DNA from 3 places in the Kosakonia sacchari SP1 genome. Region 3 is predicted to be linked to each of the others. Evidence: predicted binding sites of a transcription regulator. Region 3 holds the regulator's gene; each other region holds the start of a gene.
The links. The regulator LexA, encoded in region 3, represses DNA repair genes until DNA is damaged. The targets are predictions, from matches to a motif close to TNCTGTATGTACATACAGNA.
Positions count from the first base shown of each region.

Region 1 (10,706 bases), 1.4 Mb from region 3:
GCATGACCCAGATAGCATCCCAGTCGGCCAGGTTTTCTAACTGGTGCGTCACCATCAGGGTCGTTTGCTGGCGCGAAGCATCGGCAAGCGCCTGCATCACGCGTTGCTCACTGTGGGCATCAAGGCTGGCGGAAGGTTCGTCCAGTAGCAGCAGTTTGCAGGGAGAAAGCAGCGCACGGGCAACGGCTACGCGCTGTGCCTGGCCAACAGAGAGACGTACCGCCTGATCGCCAGGCTGGGTCTCCAGCCCCTCTGGCAGCAGTGGCAGAAACTCGCTGACCCAGGCTTTATCCAGAACGGTTTGCAGCTCCGCATCGCTGGCCGTGGGGCGTGACAGCAACACATTTTCGTGCAATGTGGTGGCGGGAAGTTGCGGATTTTGCCCAACCCAGCTTATCGCTTCGCGCCAGCTATCCGGATCTAACTCACTCAGTTCGACACCGTTAACACGTAATGAACCTTCATAAGGCAGAAAACCAGAAAGCACATTGATCAGCGAACTCTTGCCGGAGCCGCTTCTTCCTACCACGACGACGCGCTGACCTGCGGACAGGGAAAAATTGAGCGGCCCGGCGAGCACCGCGCCTTCGGGTGATTTCAGCAGCAAATCGCTTGCCGTTAGCGTTACCGGCTCATCGGTTTTCAGCGTAATATTCCCTCGCTGCGGATGTGCGAGCGGTGCTTCCATAAATGTTTTCAGGCTATCCGCTGCGCCAATCGCCTGGGCTTTAGCGTGATAAAAGGTACCGAGATCGCGTAGCGGCTGGAAGAACTCGGGCGCCAAAATTAACGTGAGAAAACCAGCGAACAAGGTTACGCCAGCCCCGTAGTGACCAAAATTCAGCTCGCCAAGATAGGAAAAACCGAAATAGACCGCCACCAACGCAATCGATAACGAGGTGAAGAACTCCAGCACACCGGAGGACAAGAAGGCCATGCGCAGTACTTCCATGGTTCGGCTGCGAAAATCCTGCGAGGCTTGACGAATATTTTCTGTTTCCGCCGCGCCCCGGCCAAAAATGCGCAATGTCTCCATCCCCCGTAAGCGGTCAAGGAAATGACCGCTCAGGCGCGCCAGCGCTTTAAAGTTACGGCGGTTGGCGTCTGCCGCGCCCATACCAACCATCGCCATAAAGAGCGGAATTAACGGAGCTGTACCCAGCAATATGAGCGCCGCTGCCCAGTTAATTGGGAACAGGGTGATAACAATCAGTAGCGGTACGCTCGCCGCCAGCGCCATTTGCGGCAAGTAGCGAGCATAGAAATCGTGCATATCATCGATTTGCTCAAGTATCAACGTGGCCCAGCTTCCGGCGGGTTTCCCCTGGATCCACGCCGGGCCGGCCTGATGTAGGCGATCAAGGACCTGACGGCGGATTTCGAAGCGAATATGCGCACCTGCATGGAAACCGACACGTTCACGTAGCCAGACTACCCAACTGCGCAGGATAAAAATCAGGACCAGCAAGATGAAAGGCAGTAGCAGGGCTTCGCGCGGGATATTCTCCACAATCATATGGTTCAGAATACGCGCCATAATCCAGGCTTGCGCGACGATCAGCACGCCGCTGACCACGCCGAGCAGGCGGGAGAGCGTCAGCCAGCGACGGGAAATAATACTTTGCTGTTTTAACCAGCGGGTCAGTTCTTGTTGACGGGTTTTATTCATTGCGCGCTTTGCAGGTGAAGTTATCGGATTTTTGAGCTGGCGCAATGTTACATCGGGGCAAAAATAAAGGCGACTTATAGTCGCCTTTTTTACCTTTGTTACTGAGTTGTAAAGATTATTTGCGCTCAGCAAGCCCGTCGAGATAGCGTTCTGCATCCAGCGCGGCCATACAACCCGTGCCCGCAGAAGTGATCGCCTGACGGTAAATATGATCCATGACATCACCGGCAGCAAAGACGCCAGGAACGCTGGTTTGCGTGGCATTGCCATGAATACCGGACTGCACTTTGATGTAGCCGTTTTCCAGCGCCAGTTGACCTTCAAAGATGGCAGTGTTCGGACTGTGACCAATAGCCACAAACAGACCTGCAACTTCCAGCGATTCGATGTTGTCTGCATTCTGCGTATCGCGCAGGCGCAGACCGCTAACGCCCATCTGGTCGCCCGTTACCTCTTCCAGCGTACGGTGGGTGTGCAATACGATATTGCCGCTTTCCACTTTATCCATCAGGCGCTTGATGAGGATTTTTTCCGCACGGAAGGTGTCACGGCGATGAATTAGATGCACTTCAGAGGCAATATTTGCCAGATACAGCGCTTCTTCCACTGCGGTGTTACCGCCGCCAATCACCGCGACTTTCTGGTTGCGGTAGAAGAAACCGTCACAGGTTGCGCAGGCGGAAACGCCGCGACCTTTGAATGCTTCTTCTGATGCCAGGCCCAAATAACGCGCAGACGCGCCAGTGGCAATAATCAATGCGTCGCAGGTGTACTCGCCGCTGTCGCCAGTCAGGCGGAACGGGCGATTTTGCAAATCCACGCTGTTGATATGATCGAAAATGATTTCGGTATCAAATTTGGTGGCATGCTCATGCATGCGTTCCATCAGCAGTGGCCCAGTCAGATCGTGCGGGTCGCCCGGCCAGTTTTCCACTTCAGTGGTGGTGGTGAGCTGGCCGCCTTTTTCCATACCGGTAATCAGCACCGGCTGCAGGTTTGCGCGCGCAGCATAGACCGCAGCGGTATAACCGGCAGGGCCTGAACCAAGGATAAGCAGCTTACTGTGTTTGGCCGTACCCATGAGATCCTCATTGTTGTTTGGCAGACATTGGGCTGGATTGTAGGGAATTTACTGGCGTAAAAAAAGGGTACAGCGATTTTGTTAACGATATGTGTAATAGAAAGGACCGATGGCTGAAGGGCTGGTAACCGCCTAAATATAATAACTCCTACTGAAAAAGGGGCAGTTATAAGGTGATAAAATGATGATTAGGGAACGACCCTGATGAATATCTGGCATGTTGTACTAAAAAAAGATGTTTTGCTTTGACAATCCCCTGCGCATTTGCGAAAACATCAAAGGAAGAAAAAAAGCAGTGTTTCGCGCGTGATCCAAATTCATGCATGTAAATGCCATTTTTACCGGGCTAGCGAAATCTACGTATGGCGTGGACAGACGCCATTCGTGATATCGATAGCTGCCCCAGGCACCGGTCTTCTCAATACTGCCCCTGGGATTACGTGACGCGCTAATTAAAATTACGCGCCGCGTAGCGCGACGGGCAAAGACTCTGAACAGTGAAGTGCACAGGGTCAAGACAGGAGTAGGGAAGGAATACAGAGAGACAATAATAATGGTAGATAGCAAGAAGCGCCCTGGCAAAGATCTCGACCGCATCGATCGTAATATTCTGAACGAATTGCAAAAAGATGGGCGTATTTCCAACGTCGAGCTTTCTAAACGAGTGGGGCTTTCCCCAACGCCATGCCTTGAGCGTGTGCGCAGGCTGGAAAGACAAGGGTTTATTCAGGGCTATACAGCGCTGCTGAACCCGCATTATCTGGATGCATCACTTCTGGTATTTGTTGAGATTACTCTGAATCGTGGCGCGCCGGATGTGTTTGAACAATTCAACGCCGCAGTGCAAAAACTTGAAGAGATTCAAGAGTGTCATCTGGTTTCAGGCGATTTCGACTACCTGTTGAAGACGCGTGTGCCGGATATGTCGGCTTACCGCAAACTGCTAGGGGAAACCCTGCTGCGTCTGCCTGGCGTTAATGACACCCGCACATATGTGGTAATGGAAGAAGTCAAACAGAGCAATCGTCTGGTAATTAAGACGCGCTAATACGGAACAGGTGCAAAATCGCTGTTTTTTGATTACACTCCTGTTAATCCATACAGCAACAGTGCCGGGGAGACCCGGCGCTGTTGTCCGTTTTAGCATCAAGGACCTGGAGAGCCTGTCTTGAGCCAGGAATACACCGAAGACAAAGAAGTCACACTGACCAAGTTAAGCAGCGGACGTCGACTCCTGGAGGCGTTGCTGATCCTCGTTTCACTTTCTGCCGTCTGGTTAATGGCAGCGCTTCTCAGCTTTAACCCGTCCGATCCGAGTTGGTCGCAAACGGCCTGGCATGAGCCTATCCATAATCTTGGCGGCGTGCCTGGCGCATGGCTTGCCGATACGCTGTTTTTCATTTTTGGCATCATGGCTTACACCATTCCGGTGATCATTATCGGCGGATGCTGGTTTGCCTATCGCCATCGGGCCAGTGAAGACTATATCGACTATTTTGCTGTATCGCTGCGCATGATTGGCGCGCTGGCGCTGATCCTCACTTCTTGTGGTTTGGCGGCGATTAATGCGGATGATATTTGGTATTTTGCCTCAGGCGGCGTCATTGGCAGCTTGCTCAGTACCACGTTACAACCCTTGTTGCGTAGCAGTGGCGGTACACTGGCGCTGCTCTGTATCTGGGCCGCCGGTTTGACGTTATTCACCGGGTGGTCATGGGTGACCATTGCCGAGAAAATCGGCAGTGTGATCCTCAACATTCTCACTTTTGCCAGTAATCGCACCCGTCGTGATGACACCTGGGTCGATGACGAAGAGTATGAAGAGGATGATGAAGATAAAGGTGATACGGACCTTCCGCGCGAATCTCGCCGTACGCGTATTTTGCGTGGCGCGCTCGCGCGGCGAAAACGCATTGCCGAAAAGTTTGCGAATCCGATGGGGCGCAAAACGGATGAGGCGTTGTTCTCCGGTAAGCGAATGGATGACGATGAAGACGATATTGCTTATAGCGCTCGCGGCATCCCTGCGGATGCTGACGATGTGCTGTTCTCCGGGCATCGCGCAACTGAATCTGAACAGGAATACGATCCGCTGCTAAATGGTCGCAGTATAACGGCACCTGTTGCCGCCGCTGCGGCCGCGACGACTGTCGCTGCGCAGGCTTATGCCGCGCCGGTTGATCCGGTTGCGCAGGCGCCGCAGGAAATTGAATGGCTCTATGCGCAGCCACCGGTTCAACAGACCGCTGCGTATCAGCCAACGCCAGACGAGCAGAACTCTCTCGCATCTTACCAGCCTGTATCAAACCAATCGGTTTCACATGGAGCTGAATATCCGGCTGCACAATTCACTGAACCACAGTGGCAGCAACCTGTCGCGCAGGATAGCTGGGTGCCAGAAGCTCCGGTGACGGCACAGCCGCAAGAAGAAGATATTTATACGCATCCAGTACACGATCCGTTGCCATGGCAGGCTGAGCCACAGCCGCAGATCTCCCCTGCGCCAGAACGCGTAGTTGAGCCTGAACCTGTCGTTGAAGAAGTCAAACAGACTCGTCCACCGCTCTATTACTTCGAAGAAGTAGAGGAGAAACGTGCACGCGAGCGTGAGCAACTGGCGGCATGGTATCAGCCGATTCCTGAGCCTGAAAATAGTGAACCGGTCTCGAAGCCGACTGTGCCGACTATGCCATCGATACCGCCGGTTGAAGCAACCGTTGCGCCAGTTACAGCCGGAGTACAGCAGACCGCCAGTAGTGTCGCCGCAGCAACAACTGCTGCAGGTCCGGTGTTCAGCCTTGCAGCCGGTGGTACACCACGTCCGCAGGTGAAAGAGGGGATTGGCCCGCAACTGCCACGTCCGAACCGGGTGCGTGTACCGACGCGCCGTGAACTGGCTTCTTATGGTATCAAGCTGCCGTCTCAGCGGATGGCCGAAGAGCGCGCGCGCGAAGAAGATGAAACGCGCCATCCTAATGATCAATTCTCAGAAGACGCCGCTGATATGCAGCAGCAGGATGAACTGGCACGCCAGTTTGCCGCCACGCAGCATGATCGCTATGGTGATGGATACCAGCATGAGACGCCGCAATTCCAGTCGCAGCATGCTGTACCGAGTGAAGAAGACGCAGAAGAGGCGGAGCTTGCACGTCAGTTTGTGGCGTCGCAGCAGCAGCGGTATGCAGGTGAACAGCCTGCCGGGGCGCAGGCATTTATGCCGGAGGACTTTGCGTTCTCACCAATGAAGACGCTGGTAGATGACGGCCCAGGTGAGCCGCTGTTCACACCTGGTGTAATGCCGGAGCAGGAACCGTCTGCAGCGCAGCATCACCAACAACCGCCGCAGTATTATCAGCAGCCAGCTCACCAACCTATTGCACAGCCGCAGCAGTATCAGCAGCCGGCGCAGCAACCTGTCGCACAGCCGCAGCAGTATCAGCAACCGGCGCAGCAACCTGTCGCACAGCCGCAGCAGTATCAGCAACCGGCGCAGCAACCTGTCGCACAGCCGCAGCAGTATCAGCAACCGGCGCAGCAACCTGTCGCACAGCCGCAGCAGTATCAGCAGCCGGTTCATCAACCTGCTGCACAGCCGCAGCAATATCAGCAACCTGCTGCACAACCGCAACCGCAACCGCAACCGCAACCGCAACCGCAACCGCAACCGCAACCGCAACCGCAACCGCAACCGCAACCGCAAGAGAGTCTGATTCACCCGTTGCTAATGCGTAATGGCGACAGCCGCCCGATGCAAAAACCGACGACACCGCTGCCGTCGCTGGATTTGTTGACGCAGCCGCCAGCGGAAGTTGAACCGGTAGATACGTTTGCGCTGGAACAGATGGCGCGCCTGGTGGAAGCACGGCTGGCGGATTTCCGCATCAAAGCTGATGTGGTCAATTATTCTCCAGGTCCGGTTATCACCCGTTTTGAGTTAAATCTCGCCCCTGGTGTGAAAGCTGCGCGTATTTCGAACCTTTCCCGCGATCTGGCGCGTTCGTTGTCGACCGTTGCTGTGCGTGTGGTGGAAGTTATTCCGGGTAAACCGTACGTTGGTTTGGAACTGCCGAACAAGAAACGACAAACCGTTTACTTGCGTGAAGTGTTGGACTGCGTGAAATTCCGCGAAAACCCGTCGCCGCTGACTGTCGTGCTGGGTAAAGATATTGCAGGCGACCCGGTAATAGCCGACCTGGCGAAGATGCCGCACCTCTTGGTTGCGGGTACGACCGGTTCCGGTAAATCGGTAGGCGTGAATGCCATGATCCTCAGCATGTTGTATAAAGCGACGCCGGAAGAGGTGCGCTTTATTATGATCGACCCGAAAATGCTTGAGTTGTCAGTGTATGAAGGGATCCCGCATCTGCTTACCGAAGTCGTCACCGACATGAAAGACGCTGCCAACGCCTTGCGCTGGAGCGTCAATGAAATGGAGCGTCGCTACAAGCTGATGTCGGCGCTCGGCGTACGTAACCTGGCGGGCTACAACGAGAAGATCGCTGAAGCAGCGCGAATGGGCCGCCCGATCCCGGATCCTTACTGGAAGCCGGGTGACAGCATGGATGTTGAACATCCAGTGCTGGAAAAACTGCCGTATATCGTGGTGCTGGTGGATGAATTCGCCGATTTGATGATGACCGTCGGTAAGAAAGTGGAAGAGCTGATCGCGCGCCTGGCGCAAAAAGCGCGCGCTGCGGGTATTCACCTGGTGCTGGCGACCCAGCGTCCGTCAGTGGATGTCATTACAGGCCTGATTAAAGCCAACATCCCGACACGTATCGCGTTTACCGTTTCGAGCAAAATTGACTCGCGTACCATTCTTGATCAGGGCGGTGCTGAATCGCTGCTGGGGATGGGGGATATGCTCTATTCCGGCCCGAACTCGACTTCTGCACCGGTACGTGTACATGGTGCATTCGTTCGTGACCAGGAAGTGCATGCTGTTGTGCAGGACTGGAAGGCGCGCGGGCGTCCGCAGTATGTCGATGGCATTACCTCGGATAGCGAAAGCGAAGGTGGTGCCGGTGGCGGTTTTGAGGGGGGAGAAGAGCTTGATCCGTTATTCGATCAGGCTGTTAATTTCGTGACCGAAAAACGCAAAGCTTCTATCTCCGGCGTACAGCGCCAGTTCCGTATCGGCTATAACCGTGCAGCGCGTATCATCGAGCAGATGGAAGCTCAGGGGATCGTCAGCGAACAGGGGCATAACGGAAACCGTGAAGTGCTGGCTCCGCCGCCGTTTGACTAATATTTTAACAGCGCCATTCTGCCTCCATTTGCGGGAATTATCGACAATGGAGGCAGATTATGGAGATGATTAACGATATTTATTAATTTTTTCTAACTCATTCAATTCATCTTTCAAAGTAGATAAGCTATCACTTTCTTGGGTGATAGCAGTAGTGTTAAGGCCACATTCAGAAGCGGAGCTTGTATAGGTCACTGTTTCGAAATACTTTCCGGAACTATCATGGTTGCCATGATAGCACTTATATGTAACTGGTTGGTTATTTCCATTTGCAATAGCCGCTTTCAATACCTCAATTCTTCTTGGTAACCATTCATAACTCTTCCAATCAATAAGTAACTGATCCTCGGGGTTTATTAAAAAAGCATCCAACGTTGTAGATGCTCTATCGCTGTATTTTTCCACAGTGACTTCCATCACAGCTGTTTCTTGCTCGTGATTTCCATAAATCCTTGTAGCCCAACATTTCATAGGATATTCAACAACATGGTCAAAGTGCGGCCCATTTATGCTTCTGACGTTGGTAATGGCCACAACATCACGCTCAGATGTTGTATGAGTTCGATTATAGTAATTAATAAATTGAGGGGACTTAAAATACTCGTTAGCGCAAAACAGGAATGGTGCCCTATTGGAATTTGTCCTGTCGTCTAAAAATACCCAGTTAGTTAAATATCCATCCGTAGTGAGTGCCTTACAACCTGCTAGAAATAATGGCAGTGTCAATATTAATAGCCTAATATTCATAAATATTCCCTGTTAACTCTACTGTTGATAAAACTATTAAAGATGAGCTTAAGTTAAATTACTGATACGTTATGACGTAATTGTTGGATTGTATTATGTTCAGATGATTACGAATATACTATAGGATTTTTTAAAGGCGATAGAAATTATGAACTTATTTTCAAGAAGATGAGCGTCTTTAGAGATACAGGCTTTTGCTTAAGTGCAAGGCTTGGCTGATCGATTTCAGTTTTTTTACCAGGAAACTACGCTGCTGAATTGTTATAGTAGGGGAAGTTTTTTGCTTAGTCAGTTGACTGGCAGAATGGGAAAATTTAAGGAATCAAGATGAAAAAAATTGCCATCGCCTGCGCTTTATTTGTCAGCTTTGCCGCCAGCAATGTCTGGGCTGATGCTTCCAGCGACCTGAAAAGCCGTCTCGATAAAGTCAGCAGCTTTCATGCTACCTTCACTCAAAAAGTGACCGACGGCAGCGGTGCTGCGGTGCAAGAAGGTCAGGGTGATCTGTGGGTGAAACGCCCGAACCTGTTTAACTGGCACATGACCCAGCCGGATGAAAGTGTTCTGGTGTCAGATGGTAAAACGCTGTGGTTCTATAACCCATTTGTTGAGCAGGCAACAGCGACCTGGCTGAAGGACGCCACGGGTAACACGCCATTTATGCTGATTGCCCGTAATCAGGCAAGCGACTGGCAGCAGTACAATATTGAGCAGAAGGGTGACGATTTTGTGCTGACGCCGAAAGGCAATAACGGCAACCTGAAACAGTTCACTATCAACGTGGGGCGTGATGGCACTATCCATCAATTTAGCGCCATTGAGCAGGACGATCAGCGCAGCAGCTATAAGCTGAAATCACAGCAAAACGGCACCGTTGATGCGTCTAAATTTACCTTTACCCCGCCGAAGGGCGTAACGGTTGACGATCAGCGCAAGTAAGAGGCGTGCATGAGTAACATGTCGCTCGACTTTTCCGATAATGCGTTTCAACCTCTGGCCGCACGTATGCGGCCAGAAAATTTAGCGCAGTACATTGGTCAGCAACATCTGTTTGCGCCGGGTAAGCCGCTCCCGCGTGCGATTGAAGCCGGACACTTGCACTCAATGATTCTATGGGGACCGCCGGGAACGGGGAAAACCACGCTCGCCGAAGTGATTGCACGTTATGCCAGTGCAGATGTGGAGCGTATTTCGGCAGTGACCTCCGGGGTGAAAGAGATCCGCGAAGCCATTGAGCGTGCGCGTCAAAACCGCAATGCCGGGCGCCGTACCATTCTGTTTGTCGATGAAGTTCATCGCTTTAATAAAAGCCAGCAGGACGCTTTTCTGCCGCATATTGAAGATGGCACCATTACTTTTATTGGCGCGACAACGGAAAACCCCTCTTTTGAACTCAATTCTGCATTGCTGTCTCGTGCGCGCGTTTATTTGCTTAAATCGCTGACCACCGAGGATATCGAGCAGGTTTTAACGCAGGCGATGGAAGACAAAGCGCGTGGTTACGGCGGGCAGGATATTGTTCTACCGGATGAAACCCGGCGAGCGATTGCCGAATTGGTTGGCGGTGATGCGCGCCGGGCACTTAATACGCTTGAGATGATGGCGGATATGGCGGAACTCGACAATTCCGGCAAGCGTGTATTAAAGCCAGAACTGCTCACGGAAATTGCTGGTGAACGCAGCGCCCGCTTCGACAACAAAGGCGATCGTTTTTACGATTTGATTTCCGCATTGCATAAATCGGTCCGCGGCAGTGCGCCGGATGCTGCGCTTTATTGGTATGCACGAATTATTACTGCCGGTGGCGATCCTTTATATGTCGCGCGGCGCTGTCTGGCGATTGCCTCTGAAGATGTTGGCAACGCCGATCCGCGTGCGATGCAGGTTGCTATTGCCGCATGGGACTGTTTTACACGCGTTGGTCCTGCCGAAGGCGAACGTGCCATCGCGCAGGCGATTGT
Region 1 covers NZ_CP007215.2:3,157,081-3,167,786, reverse strand. Annotated here, with positions in the region: gene cydD (heme ABC transporter permease/ATP-binding protein CydD) at 1-1,669, opposite strand, end outside; gene trxB (thioredoxin-disulfide reductase) at 1,785-2,750, opposite strand; gene lrp (leucine-responsive transcriptional regulator Lrp) at 3,304-3,798, shown strand; gene C813_RS37890 (DNA translocase FtsK 4TM domain-containing protein) at 3,919-7,998, shown strand; gene C813_RS37885 (hypothetical protein) at 8,068-8,745, opposite strand; gene lolA (outer membrane lipoprotein chaperone LolA) at 9,073-9,684, shown strand; gene rarA (replication-associated recombination protein RarA) at 9,694-10,706, shown strand, end outside.
Region 1: the regulator LexA is predicted to act here: its motif matches at 3,837-3,856, upstream of C813_RS37890 (DNA translocase FtsK 4TM domain-containing protein).

Region 2 (10,706 bases), 1.2 Mb from region 3:
AGCCCTCTTCGCCGGGCAATAATTTTACCGTTTGCCCGGCCCGACATCAGCGCCGCCGGGCAGTTTACTATAATGATGGTTTTAGTCCGGGAGATCAGATTATGGCTTCAGGTTGGGCAAATGATGGCGCAGTGCAGCAGCAAATCGACAGCACCATTGACGATGCCGTTGCGCGTGCACGCAGCAGCTTACCGTCCGGCGAAAGTTTGAAGGCTTGCGAAGAGTGCGGAGAACCGATCCCGGAAGCTCGGCGTAAAGCGATTCCCGGCGTACGCTTATGCATTATCTGCCAGCAGGAGAAAGATTTACATAACTCTACATTTACAGGATATAATCGCAGAGGATCGAAAGACAGCCAGCTACGTTGACCTTTCCTGACGTATTCAACCAGCGCAAGCGGTTGCCTTTACATCCACAAAACCCCGCCCTGAACGTAGCAAAATGTGCCGCGAAAATGGGTGCCAGCCCGAGCGGCGGCAAATGGCATTAGTTTCGTCCTTAAAAATATTTAAATTCAATAAATTAGCCTTTATTCAATTTTTTAGAACAAGGCCGTCAATTCTCTTAGATTTTATCTCTCGCCAAAAACCGTGATACTCATCACATCGACGGAACATTGTCACCTATACAGAATAACCTGCGAGAAATTAACCATGAAAACCATCAAATATGCTGTTGCAGCTATCGCGCTGTCTACTCTCTCTTTCGGTACTTTCGCGGCACAATCAGTCACCGCTGCCGAGGCAGAGAATCTGAATAAAGTTGGTGTTGTTTCCGCTGAAGGCGCGACCACGCTGGACGGACTGGAAGCCAAACTGGCAGAGAAAGCACAAGCCGCTGGCGCAACGGGCTACAGCATCACGTCCGCGACAGGCAATAACAAACTGAGCGGCACCGCGGTTATCTACAAATAACCGAAACCCGTGTTTTACCCCCGGCAAATTAACCCTCTGCCTGGGTGCTCCACCCTCATTAACCCTGTTGTTACCCTGTTTTGCCCGTCCAGAAATGTGACGGGCTTTTTTTCGTCAGAAACTTTGCGCCACCCGCGCCAGACCCTCTTCCAGTGTCGCCACTTCACCCGTCGCCACCAGACAGCAGGCGATCTGAATTTTGAGCGACTCCGGCACCGCTTCACTTCCCGCAAGGCAGCGCTCTGTCCAGCGCGCAGTACTTTCCGCATCTTTCGCGGCCCCCTCACTTACCGGGGTTGCCGCATCGTCACGCGCATAGAGCACGCGCTCACCCTGCGCATCAATCAGGTTGATTTGCGGGCACCGTTGCGGGTTGGCATAAACTTCCCCTTCCGTGCCATGCATCAGCAAGCCGCGTCCGCCAATATCGGCAAAGAATTTCCCCACCCGCGTGATGTACTCCGGGTGCGAAACGCTGGACAAACGCAGCGCGGCGCCTTTTTCAAACGGCGTTGCCAGCTTCGCCAGCGTATGCGCGCTGTTACGCACCCCCATCCGCCAGCGCATCGCCAGCTGTTTTTCCAGCGGTGGGCAGAGTGCGCTCACAGGAATATAGACCGGGTGATGTCCCTCCAGCTTCGCCTGCGCCTGGCCGGCGTGCAGCGTGGCGTCAATCCCCAGCAATTTGAAAATGCTCTCCGTCACCACGCGCGTCGGATCTTCAGTAACGCCATGGACCACGACCGGAAAACCGAGTTTGTTGAGCAAAATGGCCAGCAGTGGCGTCAGGTTCGCCTGCTTGCGCGCGCCGTTATAGCTGGGGATCACAATCGGCATCGGCTTCGCGACCGGCGGCGTCAGTTTCAGAGTGTGCTGCTGCATCGCTTCGTAAAAGCCGAGCATTTCCGCTTCCCCTTCACCTTTAATACGCAGGGCAATCAAAATGCCGCCCATCTCCAGATCCGGCACTTCCCCCTTCAGCATCTGCGAGTACAGACCACGAGCGGTATCGAAATCCAGATCGCGGGCGTGGTTTTTCCCACGACCAATTTCTTTAATAATTTTGCGGTAATCCATAGCGACTCCTTGCGGGCTCACATCGTTAACGGCGCTTGCGACGCTTCTGTTCTGCTTTTTTCACAGGTTTCTTCACTATAACGTCCGGCATTGCCGGTTGTGAAATAGGAAACACAGGTAGCGCGTCGAGCAGCCGTTTACCGTAGTTTTTGGTCAGCAGCCGTTTATCGTAAATCACCACTTCGCCACGGCAACTGTGGCTACGAATAAGCCTTCCTACTTGCTGGATAAGGTTAAACGACGCGCTGGGCAGGCTCTGCACTTCAAAAGGATAGCGGTTCAGGCTTTTCAGCCACTCGCCTTCGGTGATCACCACCGGACTGTCGATAGGTGGAAAAGCGATTTTATGGATGTGAACCTGCGTCAGGTAATCACCTTTGAGATCTAACCCTTCGGCGAATGACTGCAACCCCACCAGCACGCTGCGCTCGCCGTTATCAATACGTTTGCGGTGCAGTTCCACCAACCGATAGCGCGGCTGATCGCCCTGCACCAGCAGCAATAAACGCAAGTCCGCGACATAAGTTAAAAACAGCTGCATCGCGCGCTGGCTGGCGAACAGCACCAGCATCCCGGGATGCGCTTTACTCTCAACCTGTTCGCGAAACCAGGTCGCCATTTCCGCAATGTGCTGCTCTTCGTTTTCCATCAGCGGCTCGTAGCGCATCTGCGGAATAACAATTTTTCCCTGCTCAACATGGTTGAACGGCGAATCAAGCGTGACAAAGCGATCCCCGGCTTTCTCTTTTAAACCGCTCATCTCTTGCAGACGATTAAAACTGTTCAGCGAACGTAGCGTCGCCGAGGTCACCACGATGTGCGGAACGCTGCGCCAGAGCAGCTTTTCCAGTTGATCGCTCACGCGAATCCCCACGCAGTGGAACAGCAGATGCAACTGCCCGTCACGCGCCTCACGGGTGACCCATTTGGTCACCGGCGCGCCGGACGCCTGCGCCATTGAAGCCAGCCGCCAGAGTTTGCTCTGGCTTTCGAACATGCCCAGCGCGCGGTTCATCTGCAAAATAACCCGATGCAAACGCACGATGTCGTGGCTACCCGTCTTCTCGCTTAAATCATTCAGGAACAGTTCAGCCAGTCCGCGCAGCATCTCCGTCAGTTTTGCCAGCCGCTGGCAAATCTCCATCACTTCATTGGGCAGCTCACCCATCGCGAAGCGATATTCCGCTTCCTGACCCGCCGGAAGATAAAGGTTGAGAATGTTGTTAAGCGACGCGATAAGCGCGTAAAGCTCCTCGCAATGGGCGTTGAGCCGCTCCGGTGTCGCCAGCGGCGGCAGCGTTTTCGGGCGAAATTGCTCAAGGCAGGTCGCCACCAGTTTGGTGAACAGATCGAGCTGAAGCTGATACCAGGGGGCGGTGATTTCCGCCGTCATTTCCAGGGCATCACGTGCCACATCCGGCAAATGGTGGCCTTCATCCAGCACCAGCAGCAGGTTTTTGGGCTCCGGCAGCACCGCCTCGCTCTCCATTGCCGCCATCACCAGCGCATGGTTGGCGACCACCACTTCCGCTTCCTGGATTTCGCGGCGCGCGACAAAAAAGGGACATTCGCGGTAGTAGTGGCAATTACGGTTCAGGCAACTGGCTTTATCGGTGCTGAGCCGTCGCCACAAATCATCGCTAATCGCCTTGTCGGTGTGATCGCGCAGGCCGTCCCACTTGTAGCTGTCGAGATCCGCTTTCAGCGCCGCGCAACGTTTCTGCTCCTCCTGGTTACCCGGCGTCAGTTCATCGTCCAGAAATGCCAGTAGATCCTGCTGGTTCGGCTCGCTGCTTGCCAGCGCCGCCAGGTTGCGTGGACAGACATAGCGCCCGCGGCCAAACGCGGCGGTAAAGCGTAAATCCGGGATAATTTTGCGCAGCAGCGGCAGATCTTTACTGAAGATCTGATCCTGCAACGCCACGTTCGCGGTGCTGACTACCAGCGTTTTTTGCTCTTCACGCGCGATGGCGATGCCCGGAATTAAATAAGAGAGCGTTTTCCCCACGCCGGTTGGCGCTTCGATCGCCAGATGACGCCCTTCATCCCCCGCCAGCGTTTTCGCCACGTCAGCAATCATCTGCCGCTGCGGCGCGCGGGGAATAAAGTCCGGGATCTGTTGTTGCAACGCCTTATACCAGGCGGCAATCTGCGCTTTTAGCGCGGCGGTAAGGGCCATGAGGAAACCTGAAATACTGTATAAACAGCCACCATTGTGGCATTTTTAGCGCCCGTAGGGTAACCCTTTTTGCCATGCCGGAAGCGCGCCCGCATATCCTGTGCGTCATCATTCTGATACAGGATATTTTTCATAACGCCGATCACAAATTGGCAGATCCATTCACCATTGCCGTTCAGGCCGCGTTGAACATTTATTCAGGCAATGCTAGTTTTTACCTGCATTACGCTTGTTACCGAATATCGGGCAAAACCTAAATGCAGAGAATGAGGGCGACATCCGCTCGCTGCTGTATTTACGTTTTGCCCGTTTTTGTTTGCAGGAGTTGGCGATGCTGGTCAAACAAATATTAAATAATAACGTTGTCAGCGCCATTGATGAGCATGGCTTTGAGGTTATTCTGACCGGGCGCGGCTTAGGGTTTAATACTCAAAGCGGTGCGCGCGTCGATGCGCAAGCCATCGAAAAAATATTCCATTTGCAGGACTCACAAGTCTCCGCACGTTTTAAAGATCTGGTCAGTGAAGTGCCGGTGGAAATAGTGCAACTCACCGCCGATATCGTCGCGCTTGCGCGTTCTACGCTTGCGCATAAATTAAGTGAAGGCCTGTACGTGACGCTGGCTGATCATTTGCACTTTGCCCTGCAACGCACAGAAAAAAATGAAGTTTTACCCAATCCGTTAGAGTGGGAAGTGCGCCATTTCTATACCGACGAGTACGCCATTGGCCGCCAGGCTCTCGGTATGATTGTCGCGCGTACCGGCACACTATTACCCGACAGCGAAGCCTGTAGTATTGCGCTACATATTGTGAATGCCGGGCTGAACGATACGATGGGTAAAACCACAAAAATCACACGGCTTATTTATCAGTTACAGAATATCGTTAAGTACTTTTTCACCCTGCCGCTCGACGAGCACAGTCTGAATTACCAGCGTTTCATTACCCATTTAAAGTTTTTTGCCCAACGGGTAATTGATGGCGTGGTGTTAAATAATGACGACGAAGAGTTATTCGCGATGGTGCAGCGTCGTTATCAAACCACCCTGAAATGCGTTGACGCGATTAACGAATTTGTCGGCAAAAATTATCACCACACGATGAGCAATTCGGAAAAACTCTACCTGACCGTGCATATCGAAAATGTAGTGCAACGGATAGAGTCGTAAGGTAACCACGTCGCACCTGCGACCCAAAGTATCAATTCTTTCCAGGCTTGTTACTGTTAAATCAGGCAAACCCCAGAAGAACAAAGCGCCGGTGGATAACCGGTAATTGTTATGGCGCCTGCCTCGCAGGTGTCAGTCTGGAGGAATGACCATGAACTATCAGGATACCGCGCAGCAGATAATCAACAAGATCGGCGGCAAGGGCAATATTCTGTCACTGTTTCACTGCATCACCCGTTTGCGTTTCTTACTGAAAGATAAGGACAAAGCCGATCGCGCCGCGCTGGAAGCGCTGGATGGCGTGATTGGCGTAAACATTTCCGGCGATCAGTATCAGCTCATCATCGGCAATGATGTCGCACCGCTGTGCGACGCCTTGCTGGCGAAATTACCGGGTGTTTCCGCCACCAGCGCAGCAAAATCCGAAAAACGCCGCAACCCGGTGTCGGTGGTACTGGAGGGGTTATCCAGTATCTTCTCGCCAATCATTCCGGCGATTGCCGGAGCTGGTATCTTAAAAGGCGTGCTGGCACTGATGGTGGCCATGCACTGGCTGGAAACCAGTAATCAGACGTATCAAATCCTGCTCGCCATCAGCGATGGCGTGTTCTACTTTATGCCGCTGGCGCTGGCCTTCAGCGCGGCGGGTAAGTTTGGCGCGAACCCCTATGTGGCCATTGCGCTGGCTGCCGCCCTCTTCCACCCGGCGATTCAGACACTGTTTAAATCCGGCGCAGCGGTCACCTTCATGAGCCTGCCAGTACCAACGGTGAACTACGCCTCCACGGTAATCCCGATTCTGCTCGCTGTCTGGCTGCTTAGCCGGGTGGAAAAGCTGATAGATCGCCTGATGCCCGGCGTGCTGAAAACCATGTTTGTGCCGTTGTTAAGCCTGGTTATCGTCACGCCCATTACCTTGATTGCCATCGGCCCGCTGGGTATTTTCGCCGGGAACGCGCTCTCCAGCGGCATTATCTGGCTGGTGGAAAACGCAGGCGTTGTGGCGGGCGTGGTGGTTGGCGGCACGCTGTCGATGATCATCATCACCGGTATGCACTACGTGCTGGTGCCCATTATGATCAACAACATCAGCACCATGGGTTTTGACCCGTTCAAAATACTTTTCTATGTCGCCAACCTCGGCCAGGCGGGCGCGGCATTTGGCGTGTTCCTGCGCGCCCGCGATAAGAAGCTGAAATCACTGGCATTAAGTACCAGTTTCAGCGCCGTGATGGGCATTACCGAACCGGCGATGTACGGCATCAACATTCGCTATAAACGCCCATTTGCCGCAGCGCTTATTGGCGGTGCCTGCGGCGGCGGTTTTGCCATGGCGATGGGTGTCAAAACCTACGCCTTCGCGCTGAGCGGTTTGCCCGGTCTGCCGGCGCTGGTTGGCCCGACGTTTATGTGGGCGCTGGTCAGCATCGCCATCTCTTTTGTCTGCGCGGCGGTTGTCACCGTGGTACTGGGTTTTGAAGAAACCGTCGTGGCAGGCGTTAGCCCAATGCCGGTGGCACGCAGCGAAGAGAAACTCTTCGCGCCGGTCAGCGGCGAACTGAAACCGCTTAATACTCTGAGCGATCCAGTATTTGCCGATGAAATTTTCGGTAAAGGGATCGCCATTTATCCCACCAGCGGCGAGCTGCGTTCTCCGGTCAACGGCACGGTGGAATCCCTGTTTGAAACGCATCACGCGCTGGCGCTGCAAAGCGATACCGGGGCAGAGATCCTGATTCATATCGGCATCGATACGGTGAAACTCGGCGGCAAACACTTCACCAGCCACATAACTGCCGGGCAAAACGTGGAAGTCGGTGATTTGCTGGTGAGCTTCGATCTGGCGGCATTGCAGGCCACAGGCATCGATCCCAGCGTGATTGTGGTGGTCACCAACAGCGAACAATACGGCGATATCAGCCCGGTAAAAGCCAATGGCGATGTCGCCAGCCGGGACGCATTTCTCACACTGACCGCAAGCGCGGCGTAAGGAGCAGAGGCATGGCATTTTCGAAAGCATTTCCGGAAGGGTTTTTATGGGGTGGCGCAACCGCCGCCAACCAACTGGAAGGCGCGTGGAATGTAGGCGGCAAAGGGCTTTCCGTCTCGGATGTTTACACTTTTGATAGCAGCACGCCGCGTGAGCGCTGGCTCGATCAGTGGCTGGGAATGACCCACGCGCAGATACGGGAAGCGCAGGATCCGCACAGCCAAAAATATTATCCGAAGCGCAAAGGCAACGACTTTTACCACCGTTTTAAAGAAGATATCGCGCTGTTTGCCGGCATGGGTTTCAAATGCTTCCGCATGTCTATCGCCTGGACGCGCATCTTCCCGCGCGGCGATGAAACCACGCCTAACGAAGCGGGGCTTAAATTTTACGATGAGGTATTCGACACGCTGCTGGCGCACGGCATAGAGCCGATTGTGTCACTCTCGCACTATGAAATGCCGCTGGCGCTGGTGACCGATTACGGCGGCTGGCCGAACCGCCAGTTGGTAGATTTCTATGTGCGTTTCGCTACCACGGTATTTACCCGTTATCGGAAGAAAGTGAAGTACTGGATGACCTTTAACGAGATCAACTGCGTGAAGCATCACCCGTATGTCAGCGTGGGCGTGATCGAAGAGGACAACCCGCATCTGGAGCAGGAGAAATACCAGGGCGCGCATCATCAGTTTGTCGCCAGTGCCCTTGCAACCAAAGCCTGCCATAACATTATCCCCGGCTCGCAGGTCGGCTGCATGATCAGCTACCAGATGCTCTACCCGCACACCTGCCACCCGGATGATTTGCAGGCGTGCGAAGAAATGCAGCGCGTGTCGCTGTTCTTCAGCGATGTGCAGGCGCATGGTTATTACCCCGCCTACACCGACCGCATGCTGGCCGAAAAAGGCGTAACGCTGCAAAAAGTGGTCGGCGATGATGAGATCCTGCGCCAGCACCCGGTGGATTTCGTCTCCTTTAGTTACTACATGTCGAGCACCGTCAGCGCACATCCGGAAACGCTGGAAGGCACAGAAGGCAACCTGGTCACCGGCGGCATTCGCAACCCGCATCTGCCCACCAGCCAGTGGGGCTGGCAAATCGATCCGAAAGGGCTGCGCCTGGCGCTCAATCAGCTCTATGACCGTTACCAGAAACCGCTGTTTATTGCCGAAAACGGCCTCGGCGCGGTGGACACCGTTAACCCGGATGGATCCATCGATGACGATTACCGCATCGATTATCTGCGCCAGCACGTTGAGCAGATGAAAGAGGCCATCGTCGATGGCGTGGATCTCTTCGGTTACACCTGGTGGGGGCCCATTGATGTGGTTAGCGCGGGCACGGCGCAAATCTCCAAACGCTACGGCTTTATCTATGTCGACCAGGATGATATGGGCAACGGCACGCAGGCGCGTTCGCTGAAGAAAAGCTACCACTGGTATAAAAAACTGATCGCCTCGAACGGCGAAGACTTAGCCGATTAAGGAGTAGATATGTCTGTTTTTCCCAAAGATTTTTTATGGGGCGGCGCGATTGCCGCCAACCAGGCGGAAGGGGCGTGGAACGAAGACGGCAAAGGGCCGTCTATCGCCGATGTGGTACGCGGCGGCATCGCCTCCGGCAAACATGATGCGGTGATTGATCCCAATCTTTACTATGCCAGCCATCAAGCGATAGATTTCTATCACCGCTACAAAGAGGACGTGGCGCTGTTCGCCGAAATGGGTTTTAAATGCTTTCGCACATCAATTGCCTGGTCGCGCATTTTCCCGCGCGGCGATGAAACCACGCCCAACAAAGCGGGTTTAGCGTTTTATGATTCGCTGTTCGATGAGCTGCGAAAGTATGGCATTGAGCCGGTTATCACCCTCTCGCACTACGAAACGCCGCTGGCGCTGTATCAGGAGTATGGCGGCTGGCAGAACCGCCAGTTGATTGACTTTTTTAGCCGCTACTGCGAAACGGTATTTCGCCGCTACAAAGGCAAGGTCAAATACTGGATGACCTTCAACGAACTGAATAACATGAACCGTATGCCTTTCGCCACCGGCGCGGTGGATGCCGATGCCGGTGCGCAGGCGATCTGGCAGGCCAATCATCACCAGTTTGTCGCTAACGCCTTGGCCAACAAGTTGTGCCACGAGATTATCCCTGAGGCGAAAATCGGCTGCATGTTGTCGCTGAGCACCGTCTACCCGGCAACCAGCAATCCGCAAGACATCTTCTCCACCATGCAGTTGCGCCGCCGTTCGCTGTTCTTCTCCGATGTGATGATGTTCGGGCAATACCCGGCGTTTGCGCCGCGTCTGTTCCGCGAACTGGGCGTAAAACTGGAAATTGCCGAAGGCGATCTGCAACTGCTGGCCGATTACCCTTCAGACTATCTTGGCTTTAGCTACTACCGCAGCGTGCTGCACCAGGCGGGCGGTCAGTTCCGCATTGATACCGGCGGCACCGCCGGGCTGGACAACCCCTATCTGGAGAAAACCGAATGGGGCTGGCCAATTGACCCGCAAGGTTTTCGCATCGTCTGTAATGAGCTGGCGGATCGCTACCGTAAGCCGCTGTTCATTGTTGAAAACGGTTATGGCGGCGTGGATGAACCGGACGCCAGCGGGCAAATTAACGATGACGCCCGCATCGATTATGGTCGGCGACACATCGAGGCCATGGCGCAAGCGATTGACGATGGCTGCGACATTATGGGCTACACGTGGTGGGGGCCAATCGACATTGTCAGCGCCGGGACGGGTGAGATGAAAAAACGCTACGGCTTTATCTATGTCGACAAGGACAACGACGGCCGAGGTACGCTCACGCGCAGTAAGAAGAAGAGTTTTATCTGGTATCAACAGGTTATCGCCAGCAATGGCGAAGTGCTGTAAGGTTAAAACCGGGAAGCGCTGCGGCGCTTCTCTTATTTTGGCCTGTTGACGATAAGGTTTACGCATGAGTACATGGCATCTGGTTGACCCCGAGCTTCGCCCCGCCCTGCAATCCTGGACACCTTCCACGCTGAACGCCGACGCACTTCCCGCCATCCGCGAGCAGCGCCAGCAAGCCGCGCTGCAGGCCATGCATCTGGATGATGGGCTTTCACTGATGATGCACGAAAAGCACATTGCGGGTGCCAGCGGTGAACCCGCCGTGCGCGTAGTCGTGATCGCCCCAACGACACGTCGCGCCAACCGGATGGGAATTTTGCATCTGCACGGCGGCGGTCATCTGTTTGGCAGCCCCGAACAATCTTTGTCGCTCACCCGCCCGACAGCCGCGCGCCATGACTGCGTCGTGGTCTCTGTCGATTACCGCTTGTCGCCGGAAACCCGCTTTCCCGGTTCGCTTAATGACGGCTATGCCGCGCTGGTGTGGATG
Region 2 covers NZ_CP007215.2:3,313,895-3,324,600, forward strand. Annotated here, with positions in the region: gene C813_RS38660 (flavin reductase family protein) at 1-2, shown strand, start outside; gene C813_RS38665 (DksA/TraR family C4-type zinc finger protein) at 102-368, shown strand; gene ybiJ (DUF1471 family protein YbiJ) at 654-914, shown strand; gene ybiB (DNA-binding protein YbiB) at 1,029-1,991, opposite strand; gene dinG (ATP-dependent DNA helicase DinG) at 2,017-4,170, opposite strand; gene licT (BglG family transcription antiterminator LicT) at 4,502-5,341, shown strand; gene C813_RS38695 (beta-glucoside-specific PTS transporter subunit IIABC) at 5,493-7,331, shown strand; gene C813_RS38700 (glycoside hydrolase family 1 protein) at 7,343-8,815, shown strand; gene C813_RS38705 (glycoside hydrolase family 1 protein) at 8,825-10,216, shown strand; gene C813_RS38710 (alpha/beta hydrolase) at 10,281-10,706, shown strand, end outside.
Region 2: the regulator LexA is predicted to act here: its motif matches at 4,185-4,204, upstream of dinG (ATP-dependent DNA helicase DinG).

Region 3 (10,706 bases):
ACACCGTGGGTGTCCGTCCGATGTACAAATGGACGCCGATCATGAGCACCTTGATGGAAGTGGGTTACGACAACGTCAAATCCCAGCAAACGGGCGATCGCAACAGCCAGTACAAAATCACCCTGGCGCAACAGTGGCAGGCGGGCGACAGCATCTGGTCCCGTCCGGCAATCCGCGTTTTCGCTACCTACGCCAAGTGGGATGAGAAATGGGGTTATGTGAAAACGGACGCCGATGGCAACACCTCTTCCCTGGCTGCGAGCAATGGCGCCACCACACCGTTTGGCTTTGGCACTAATAGTCGTGGTAACGACGACGAGTGGACCTTCGGTGCCCAGATGGAAATCTGGTGGTAATGCTTAAACACCTGCTGTAATGACCAAATGAGGGGCGCAAGCCCCTCAATCTTAGGTGACGCGCGCTATTGCCTGGCCAACGCTCACCGCGCAATCAAGGTGATCATAATGAAAATGAAAAAAGTCTCGTCGCACTCTGCTTATCCGCAGGGCTGCTGGCTGCGGCTCCCGCTGTGAGCCTGGCTGCTGTGAATATCGTGCCGCAGGATATCTCTGCTGCGCCATCTATCCCAACGTCAACACTGCAACAACTGCACTGGACACCGGTTTCACCTTCACAAACGCTGAGTAGTGATATTTCTGCCGCCGGGCAGACGCTGAATACCGGCGATATTACTGGCCCGGTGATGGCCTATAGCGTTCCGGCGAATATCGGCGAGTTGAACATTACATTGACCAGCAAAGTGAACAACGAGAGCGTTTATGCGCCAAACGTGCTGGTACTTGATCAGAACTTCACACCTGCAGCATTTTTCCCGTCCAGCTTCTTTGCATACCAGGAGCCGGGCGTGATGTCGGATAACCGTTTAGAAGGCACGATGAAACTGACCCCGGCGTTGGGTCAGCAGAAACTTTATCTGCTGGTATTTACCACGCAAAAAGATCTGCAAAAAACCACGCAGATGGTGGATCCGGCTAAAGCCTATGCCAAAGGTAACGGCAACGCCGTACCGGATATTCCCGATCCGATTGCCCGCCATGGCGTGACAGGTTCACTGGCGCTGAAAGCCAGCACTTCCTCCTCTTCCAGCATATTAGTCGGCCCGCTGTTTGGTTCTTCTGGCCCAGCTTCCGTTACCGTGGGCAATACCGCCGCACCGGCTTATAGCACGCAACCAGCTCCGGCCGCCGCGCCCGCTGCGGCTCCTGCGCCAGCGCCAGTGGCGAAGAGCGAGCCGATGCTCAACGATACAGAGAGCTACTTTAACCAGGCCATCAAACAAGCCGCTGCGAAAGGTGATATTGATAAGGCGCTGAAATTATTGAATGAAGCAGAACGCCTCGGGTCGAAATCCGCCCGTGCCACTTTTATCAGCAGTGTAAAAGGCAAGGGGTAATCTCTCCCCACAATGCTGATATTTGCAGCAACTGGTGCGTCGCCTGACGCACCTTTTTTTCCGGCGCAGATGCGCGCTGTTGCGCATCTGTTGCGCTGATGAAAACTGAATGAAGTTTCCCCGCCCCGTGCGCCGGTTCTGCGATACAATAACGCTACGTTATGTACCGGAGAGTAAGGCATGTCACACCCTGCGCTTACGCAACTGCGAGCGCTGCGCTACGTAGACGCAATTCCCGCGCTTGAACCGCAACTGCTCGAGTGGCTGTTGCTGGAAGATTCGATGACCAAACGTTTTGAGCAACAAGGCAAGACGGTCAGCGTTACGCTGATTCGGGAAGGCTTTGTGACGGTGGATGAGATCGCCGAAGAACGCGACAGTCTGCCGAAGGAGGATCGTTACTGGTTGCGGGAAATTATTCTCTGCGCCGACGGGGAACCCTGGCTCGCCGGACGCACCGTGGTGCCGGAATCTACACTGAGCGGCCCGGAACTGGCGCTGCAAACCCTGGGTAAAACGCCGCTTGGGCGATATCTCTTTACCTCATCTACGCTTACGCGTGACTTTATTGAAATTGGTCGTCATGAGCAGCTCTGGGGACGCCGTTCCCGTCTGCGTCTGGGCGGAAAACCGCTGATGCTGACCGAACTGTTTTTGCCTGCATCGCCGCTGTACTAAGAGGAAAAAGAAAATGGAGTGGAGTCTCACGCAGAATAAGCTGTTGGCCTTTCACAGGCTTATGCGTACGGACAAACCAATTGGCGCTTTACTGCTGCTGTGGCCAACGCTGTGGGCGCTGTGGGTGGCGACGCCGGGCGTGCCGCCGCTGTGGATTTTGCTGGTTTTTGTCGCGGGCGTCTGGCTGATGCGCGCTGCCGGTTGCGTGGTCAATGACTATGCGGATCGTAAATTTGATGGTCATGTTAAACGCACGGCGAATCGCCCGTTGCCAAGCGGCGCGGTAACGGAAAATGAAGCGCGGGTGCTGTTTGTGGTGCTGGTGCTGCTGGCCTTCGCGCTGGTGCTGACGCTGAATGTGATGACCATTTTGCTCTCCGTCGCGGCGCTGGCGCTGGCGTGGGTTTACCCGTTTATGAAGCGTTATACGCACCTGCCGCAGGTGGTGCTCGGCGCAGCGTTCGGCTGGTCGATTCCAATGGCGTTTGCCGCCGTGAGTGAGTCTGTGCCGCTGAGCTGCTGGATCATGTTTCTCGCCAATATCCTGTGGGCAGTCGCGTACGATACGCAGTATGCGATGGTTGACCGTGATGACGATGTGAAGATTGGTATTAAGTCGACGGCTATCTTGTTTGGTCGTTTCGACAAGCTGATTATCGGGATTTTGCAGGTGGCTGTGCTGGTGCTGATGGCGTCTATTGGCTGGCTGAATGGGCTGGGCTGGACGTATTACGGGACGGTGCTGATTGCCGGTGCGCTGTTTGTTTACCAGCAAACATTGATTGCTGGTCGCGACCGCGATGCCTGTTTTAAAGCGTTTATGAACAATAACTATGTTGGGCTGGTGCTGTTTTTAGGGCTGGCGTTAAGTTATCTGCATTTGCCTTGAGTTTTTTCCCCTCTCCGTGAAGAGAGGGGAAAATTTACCCTCACGCTTCCGCTTGCGTCGCGCTCTCAATCGTCAGACGCACATCCGACGTTATCAAGTCCGCCAGCATCTGGTACACGTTTAAGGTACGTGCCGGATCCGCATCGCCGGTATCGCTGATATAACCTTCATCGCGCAGCGTCAGCACCAGCGTACTGAATACCGCTTTATCGAAGAACTCCGGCGCGTTGATGCCGTGCAGTACCGACAAGCGCTGCGCCAGCGTGCGGCTCTCTTTTTCCAGCGTGCTGCGGTTCATCGCCGGATTGGCGCTCAGTAGCCAGAAAGTAATGGCGTAACGCTGTAAGGTTTCGCGCGCGCCTGCTGCCAGCAGTTGCAAGGTGCGGGAGTGCGCCGGATTGATGCTCAGACGATCGTCTTTCACCGTCAACAAGCCCTGGCGCAGTAGCTCTTGCGTCAGGTTCTCCAGCACTTGTGCCAGCTCCGCTTTTTCCCAGCGCAGGAACAGCTCGGCTTTCAGCATCGGGTAGAGTAACTCGACGTAGCGCAGGATCTCGCTACGGGAGATCGCGCGGTGCTGAGTAACAATGGCTGCCAGCAGCGACGGCAGCATCAGCATATGCGCAATGTTGTTGCGGTAGTACGTCATCAACACCGCCTGCTCACGCGGCAGAATGATGATATCGCCGATGGTGTCTTTCTCGACTTCGAACTTGTTCATCTGCAGCGCGTGATCGATAAGCTCGCTGGCGCTGGCCGAAGGCGTGGTCGAATCTGGCGAATAAGGCACGTTGCGCATCAGCTCAAGATAACAGCTTAACTGCTCGGTCAGTTGCTCGCGCGTCAGTGAACGCTGGCGGGAGGCCAGCAGCGCGGTACAACACAGGTTCATGGCGTTAGCCGCACCGGCGTTGTTGATGCGCACCATCAGGTCAGCGGCAATGGTGTTCACCGTTGGCGTTAACCACGCCGGGCGGATGGATTCAATCGGATCGATGGCTTCGCGCCACTCCGGAACATGATGATTCAGGTAGTTCATCAGCGGGATCGGTTCGCCGAAGTTCACATAACCCTGACCGAGGTTACGCAGCTTGCTTAAGCCACGCACCATCTGCAACAAGCTCTCTTTCTCTTTCGTCGCGCCACGCAGCTCTTTGGCGTAAGTACCCACTTCCATCACGTGTTCATACCCGATGTAAATCGGTACCAGCGTGATGGGGCGCGTACCGCCGCGTAGCATCGCCTGGATGGTCATCGACAGCGTACCGGTTTTCGGATCCAGCAAACGCCCGGTGCGCGAACGTCCACCCTCAACGAAGTACTCCACCGAATAACCGCGGCTGAACAGCTCACCCAGATATTCACGGAACACGGTGGAATAAAGCTTGTTGCCTTTAAATGTCCGGCGAATAAAGAAAGCGCCCAGCCGGCGGAAAATCGGCCCGGCAGGCCAGAAATTCAGGTTGATACCAGCAGCGATATGCGGCGGCACCAGCCCCTGGTGATAGAGCACATAGGAGAGTAACAGGTAGTCCATATGGCTGCGATGGCAGGGCACATAGACAATTTCGTGGCCGTCGTGCGCCAGCTGACGTACGCGCTCGGCATTATGCACGTTAATGCCCTGGTAGAGACGGTTCCAGGTAAAACCCAGAATGCGGTCAGTCAGGCGGATCATCTCGTAGGAGAAGTTCGCGGCAATCTCTTCCATCAGCGCGATGGCGTTTTGCTGCGCCTTATCATGGGAGATCTTTTTGCTGCGCGCTTCATCTTCAACGGCGCGGGCAATCGCCTTTGAAGAGAGCAATTTGTTAAATAAATCCTGACGCGCCGGCAGGCGCGGGCCTACTGCGGCCAGACGCTGGCGGGCAAAGTGCATACGCGCCACGCGCGCCAGTTTCTGCGCGATAATTTTATCGGTGCCGTGCTCGGTCGCCATACGGCGCAGCGAAACCGGTGGTGAGAAACGCACAAAGCTGTCGCGGCCAAGCCAGGAAACAGCAAAAAATTTCTGGATGCCGTTCAGCATGCGCAGCGGCGGGTTAATTTCGCCTTTTTCGCGCCCGGGCGAACGGCCAAACATCACCGATACTGGCACCATTTGCACATCCAAATCGGGATGGCTGCGGTGTAAATCCAGGTAGTCGTGGAACAGCTTGATCGACTCTTCTTTCGGCGCGTAATAGGTGAACACGCGCGGGCCGCCGTGGATAAACACGAAACGCGGCAGCAACGCGCCGTCGATTTCCAGCGGTTCCAGGGGATCGGGCAGCTCATGCGCCAGACATTGCGCGCGTAAAGTCAGTAAGTCAGCCTTTGAGTTATAAGGCAGCACGTACATGATGGGGCGTGATGTATCGAGACCCAGTTCCTGTGCAGGTTCTGCGGGGATCGATTTACTTTTTACCAGCACGCTTAATGGTAAATTCAGTAATTTGTAGTAAATTCGTGGCCAGCCGGACATAAAGGATGTAAAGCCTCTGGTTAATAGTGCCATTGCGCCGCAAGAATATCAGAAAGCGCACATAATTTCTGTTGTACCGCTGCGCGCTTGCTGAGACATTGACGCCAATTTAATAAAAAGGTTCTTTTAAATGGCTAATAATACTACCGGTTTCACCCGGATCATTAAAGCCGCTGGATATTCCTGGAAAGGCGTTCGCGCCGCCTGGATTAATGAAGCGGCATTTCGTCAGGAATCCGTTGCGGTTATCCTGGCAATTATAATCGCTTGCTGGCTCGATATTGACACCATGACGCGCGTACTGCTGATTGGTTCTGTGACGCTGGTAATGATTGTCGAAATTCTGAACAGTGCCATCGAAGCCGTAGTAGACCGTATTGGTTCGGAATTCCATGAACTTTCCGGGCGGGCGAAGGATATGGGGTCGGCGGCGGTGCTGATGTCCATCCTGCTGGCAATGTTTACCTGGATCGCATTACTCTGGTCACATTTTGGATAACGCTTCCAGAATTCGATAACGCCATGGTTTTTTGCTTAAATTTGGTTCCAAAATCGCCTTTAGCTGTATATACTCACAGCATAACTGTATATACACCCAGGGGGCGGGATGAAAGCATTAACGGCCAGGCAGCAAGAGGTGTTCGATCTTATTCGCGATCGCATCACTCAAACCGGTATGCCACCAACGCGTGCGGAAATCGCACAGCAATTGGGGTTCCGTTCCCCAAATGCGGCGGAAGAACACCTCAAAGCGCTGGCGCGCAAAGGGGTTATCGAAATCGTATCTGGCGCATCACGCGGTCTTCGCCTGTTGCTTGAAGAAGAAGAGGACGATATTGGTTTGCCGCTGATTGGTCGCGTCGCTGCGGGTGAGCCGCTGCTGGCGCAGCAGCATATCGAAGGCCATTACCAGGTCGATCCGAGCCTCTTTAAACCTCACGCAGATTTCCTTCTGCGCGTTAGCGGCATGTCGATGCGTGACATTGGCATTATGGATGGCGATCTGCTGGCGGTGCACAAAACGCAGGATGTACGTAACGGCCAGGTTGTTGTTGCGCGTATTGAAGACGAAGTGACGGTCAAACGTCTGAAAAAACAGGGTAACACGGTCGAACTGTTGCCTGAAAACAGCGAGTTTTCGCCGATCGTCGTCGATCTGCGCGATCAAAACTTCACCATCGAAGGGTTAGCGGTCGGTGTCATTCGTAATGGCGCGTGGCTGTAACGCACATTCGCTCTGCTGCGGGGCTGATTCAGGTTCCGCAGCGATCTCTACTTTTCCCTCACTAATGTTCACATTCATACCATGCCTCTGCTAACCGCATCCGACAAAGCGCTCTGGCGGCTTGCGCTGCCGATGATCTTCTCGAATATCACCGTCCCGTTGCTGGGGCTGGTGGATACGGCGGTAGTGGGGCATCTGGACAGCCCGGTTTACCTGGGCGGCGTAGCGATTGGCGCAACGGCGACCAGTTTCCTCTTTATGCTGCTGCTTTTTTTGCGCATGAGCACCACCGGGCTAACAGCTCAGGCGTTCGGCGCGAAGAATGCGCCCGCGCTGGCGCGGGCGTTAGTCCAGCCTTTGCTGCTGGCGCTTGGAGCCGGTGTGTTAATTACTCTGCTGCGCACGCCACTTATCGATCTGGCGCTGCATATCACCGGCGGCAGCGAGGCGGTGCTGGAACAGGCTCGACGGTTCCTGGATATCCGCTGGTTGAGCGCACCCGCTTCGCTGGGCAATCTGGTATTGCTCGGTTGGTTGCTCGGCGTGCAGTATGCGCGCGCACCCGTGATATTGTTGGTGGTGGGGAACCTGCTCAATATCGTGCTCGATCTGTGGTTGGTCATGGGGCTGCATATGAATGTGCAAGGTGCAGCACTTGCCACGGTCATCGCGGAATATGCCACCTTCGCCATTGGCTTATGGATGGTGCGACACGTACTGGTGATGCGCGGCATTCCATTACTGACACTGAAAAATGCATGGCGCGGCGGCGTGCGGCGTTTGCTGGCGCTGAACCGCGATATCATGCTGCGTTCGCTGCTGCTGCAACTCTGCTTTGGTTCGATAACGGTGTTTGGCGCCCGACTCGGGGATGAGACGGTGGCGGCAAACGCGGTGCTGATGATGTTTTTGACCTTTACCGCCTATGCGCTGGATGGTTTCGCGTATGCGGTTGAAGCCCACTCCGGGCAGGCTTACGGTGCCAGAGACAGCAGCCAATTGATGCATATCTGGCGGGCTGCTTGCCGGCAGGCCGGTCTGGTAGCGCTGTTCTTTGCTGTTGTCTATGCACTGGCGGGTCAGCAAATTATCGCGTTGTTAACGTCGCTACCCGCGCTGCAACAGCTTGCCGGGCATTATCTGATTTGGCAGGTCATCTTACCGTTAGTGGGAGTGTGGTGTTATCTGCTGGACGGTATGTTTGTCGGTGCGACGCGCGCGGCCGAAATGCGTAACAGCATGGCGCTGGCGGCGGCAGGGTTTGCCGTTACGCTACTCACCGTGCCTGTCTTGGGTAATCACGGTTTGTGGCTGTCGCTCGCTGTGTTCCTTGCTCTGCGTGGGCTGACGCTGGCGCTGATATGGCGTCGCCACTGGCGTAACAACAGTTGGTTTGCTGCTACAGATTGTTGATCCCGCTTTATTTCTCGTCGTTGTGTACGATTTTTCTCGCCTCGTTTACGCTGCTTTTATCTTATTGGATGGTTAAAGATTCCGAATAAAATTCATAATGCCGAATCCCTGACTACAATAATCAGTACGTTCAGCACGGCGAGAACGTCATTTTAAACCGAACGATAAGGAGTCCATGATGAATAAAGACGAAGTCGGCGGTAACTGGAAACAGTTTAAAGGTACTGTAAAAGAGAAATGGGGCAAGCTCACCGATGACGATATGACGATCATTGAAGGTAAACGTGATCAGTTGGTGGGTAAAATCCAGGAACGTTACGGTTACGCGAAAGATCAGGCGGAAAAAGAAGTGACGGACTGGGAAACGCGTAATGATTACCGTTGGTAGCCAACACATCCCCTCAAATGTGTTAACCCTCTGAAAGGCTACCCTGCCCGAAGGTACAAGGATGTACCACCCCCCAGATTCCACATCTATGAGCTCGAACCGCATTCATTTGGCTTACAAGCTTCCAGATTTTGCGTTCTAATCGCATCCCTCTGTTTAAGCTTGCCTGACTTAGGGCTGTCGCAGTATGTGCTTGCTCGCCGTCGTTAAAAAGCGAAACCTGGCAAGTTGTGGCGTAGGTAATAAATAGCCGAAAAAAGACGAGAGACTATTATCGCGATTTTTTCTTTAGCGGGACGCTATGGTCATGCTGGCAATGATCGTGATGGCGGCAGGCTTCCACTTCCACACAAGCCGCACACAGACCATGGGCTTCAATGACATTATGGCGCAGGGCAAAACCCATTTTCGCCGCCAGCGCATGCATAATATCTTCCACGCCTTCGGCCTGTTCTTCTTTCACCGAACCACAGCGGTCACAAATGAACATCGCAGAAGTATGAGTCGGCTGATCAAAAAGATGACACAGCACATAGCTGTTCGTGGACTCAACCTTGTGGACAAATCCTTGCTCCAGCAGGAAATCAAGCGCGCGATAAACGGTAGGGGGCTTTGCTTGCGGCTCGCTTTCGCGCAGCAGATCAAGCAAATCATAGGCGCTGATCGCCCCTTGTTGCAGGCTTAGTAATCGCAATACTTCAAGGCGCTGGGGAGTCAGGCGCACATTGCGCTGCGCGCACAGCTTTTCAGCCTGCACTAACATCTCTTGCGAAGTGGTCTTATCCATTTGCGCTCTCTGGTCGGGGAAATAGAAACCCACACTTTACCATGTCCTGCCCAAAACACCGAGATCGCCGCCCGTAAACTCCTTTTCTCACTTTCCTTCCCGAAATGAATATCCTCTTCTATAAATATTGAGAGTTTCCTCAATAACTATAACGTTCATATATATCCTGTACGTTCACTTGATTTAGCTTCTTTTTTGGTCGTTGTTCGCAGCAATAGTGAATTCCTGTTTCTTTTAAAATAAACAGGCTTAAAAAACTCATCTGGCTACGAGACACATATTGTGAATAAAAAACGTAAACTTTCAGTGGTCGCTATCGCTGTCTCCTTCTTTGCGGCAAATCAAGCAGGAGCAGCCAATACCTGGGCAGAAGCACGTAACGATGCAATGGGAGGAACGGGGGTTGCATCGGCAAATTATGGTAGTGGGGCACTCATCAACCCGGCGTTGCTGGCGAAAGCCAAGCCGGAAGATGACGTCACGATTATCCTGCCGAGCGTTCAGGCGCAAATTACCGACAAAGATAATCTTCGCGATGAAATCGATAACATCAATGACAAAATTGATGGTTACAAGGATGTGGTCGATAACCTGACCGCCGCGCAGATCATTGCCAATCCGATTGGCACGGTCAATCAGTTCCAGAGCGCGGCGAAAGATCTGGCCGACGAACTGGTGTTCCTGAAAGGCAAAACCGCGCAGGCCAAAGCTGCCGCAGGCATTGCGGTCAGCATTCCAAATGATGTGCTCTCGCTGGCTTTTGTCACCAAAGCGTATGCGCACGCTCGCGTTAGCTCGAATATCGATCAACAGGATATTGATTACCTGCGCAATATTCAGAACAACACCGGTTTTGCCGTAGGCGAAGCGTTAGGCGCGGTGGTTTCGCCAAACGGTAGCGAAGAGATCACCAAAAACCTCAACTCGACCGCAGCGGGCCGTGCGGCAATTGTCTCCGACTTTGGTATCGCCATGGCGCGCCAGTTTGAAGTCGCTGGTGTGCCGTTGTCCCTTGGCGTGACGCCGAAGCTGCAAAAAACCTGGGTCTACAACTACACCGCGTCTATTTATGACTATAAGAGCAGCGACCTGAGAGACAGCCGTTATCGTACCGATGACACCGGCTTTAACATCGATGTCGGTGCCGCCGCAGACTTTGGTGAAAACATTACTGTTGGTTTAACCGGCACCAACCTTATCTCCCGCGATATCGATACTCAGAATATTCGTATTCGCAATGGCAGAACCGGTGATGTCACCAATTACAAAGACACCTATCAGATTAGCCCGGTGGTGACGGCTGGCGCGGCCTGGCACAACGATCTGGTGACATTGAGCGCTGACGGGGATTTAACCGAAACCAAAGGTTTCAAGAGCGAGAAAAACTCCCAATATGTTGGCGTCGGTGCGGAAGTTCGCCCGCTTAGCTGGCTGGCGGTGCGTGCCGG
Region 3 covers NZ_CP007215.2:4,550,356-4,561,061, reverse strand. Annotated here, with positions in the region: gene C813_RS44525 (maltoporin) at 1-356, shown strand, start outside; gene malM (maltose operon protein MalM) at 425-1,414, shown strand; gene ubiC (chorismate lyase) at 1,595-2,092, shown strand; gene ubiA (4-hydroxybenzoate octaprenyltransferase) at 2,106-2,981, shown strand; gene plsB (glycerol-3-phosphate 1-O-acyltransferase PlsB) at 3,022-5,445, opposite strand; gene C813_RS44500 (diacylglycerol kinase) at 5,576-5,944, shown strand; gene lexA (transcriptional repressor LexA) at 6,053-6,670, shown strand; gene dinF (MATE family efflux transporter DinF) at 6,752-8,083, shown strand; gene C813_RS44485 (CsbD family protein) at 8,262-8,471, shown strand; gene zur (zinc uptake transcriptional repressor Zur) at 8,743-9,258, opposite strand; gene traF (conjugal transfer protein TraF) at 9,541-10,706, shown strand, end outside.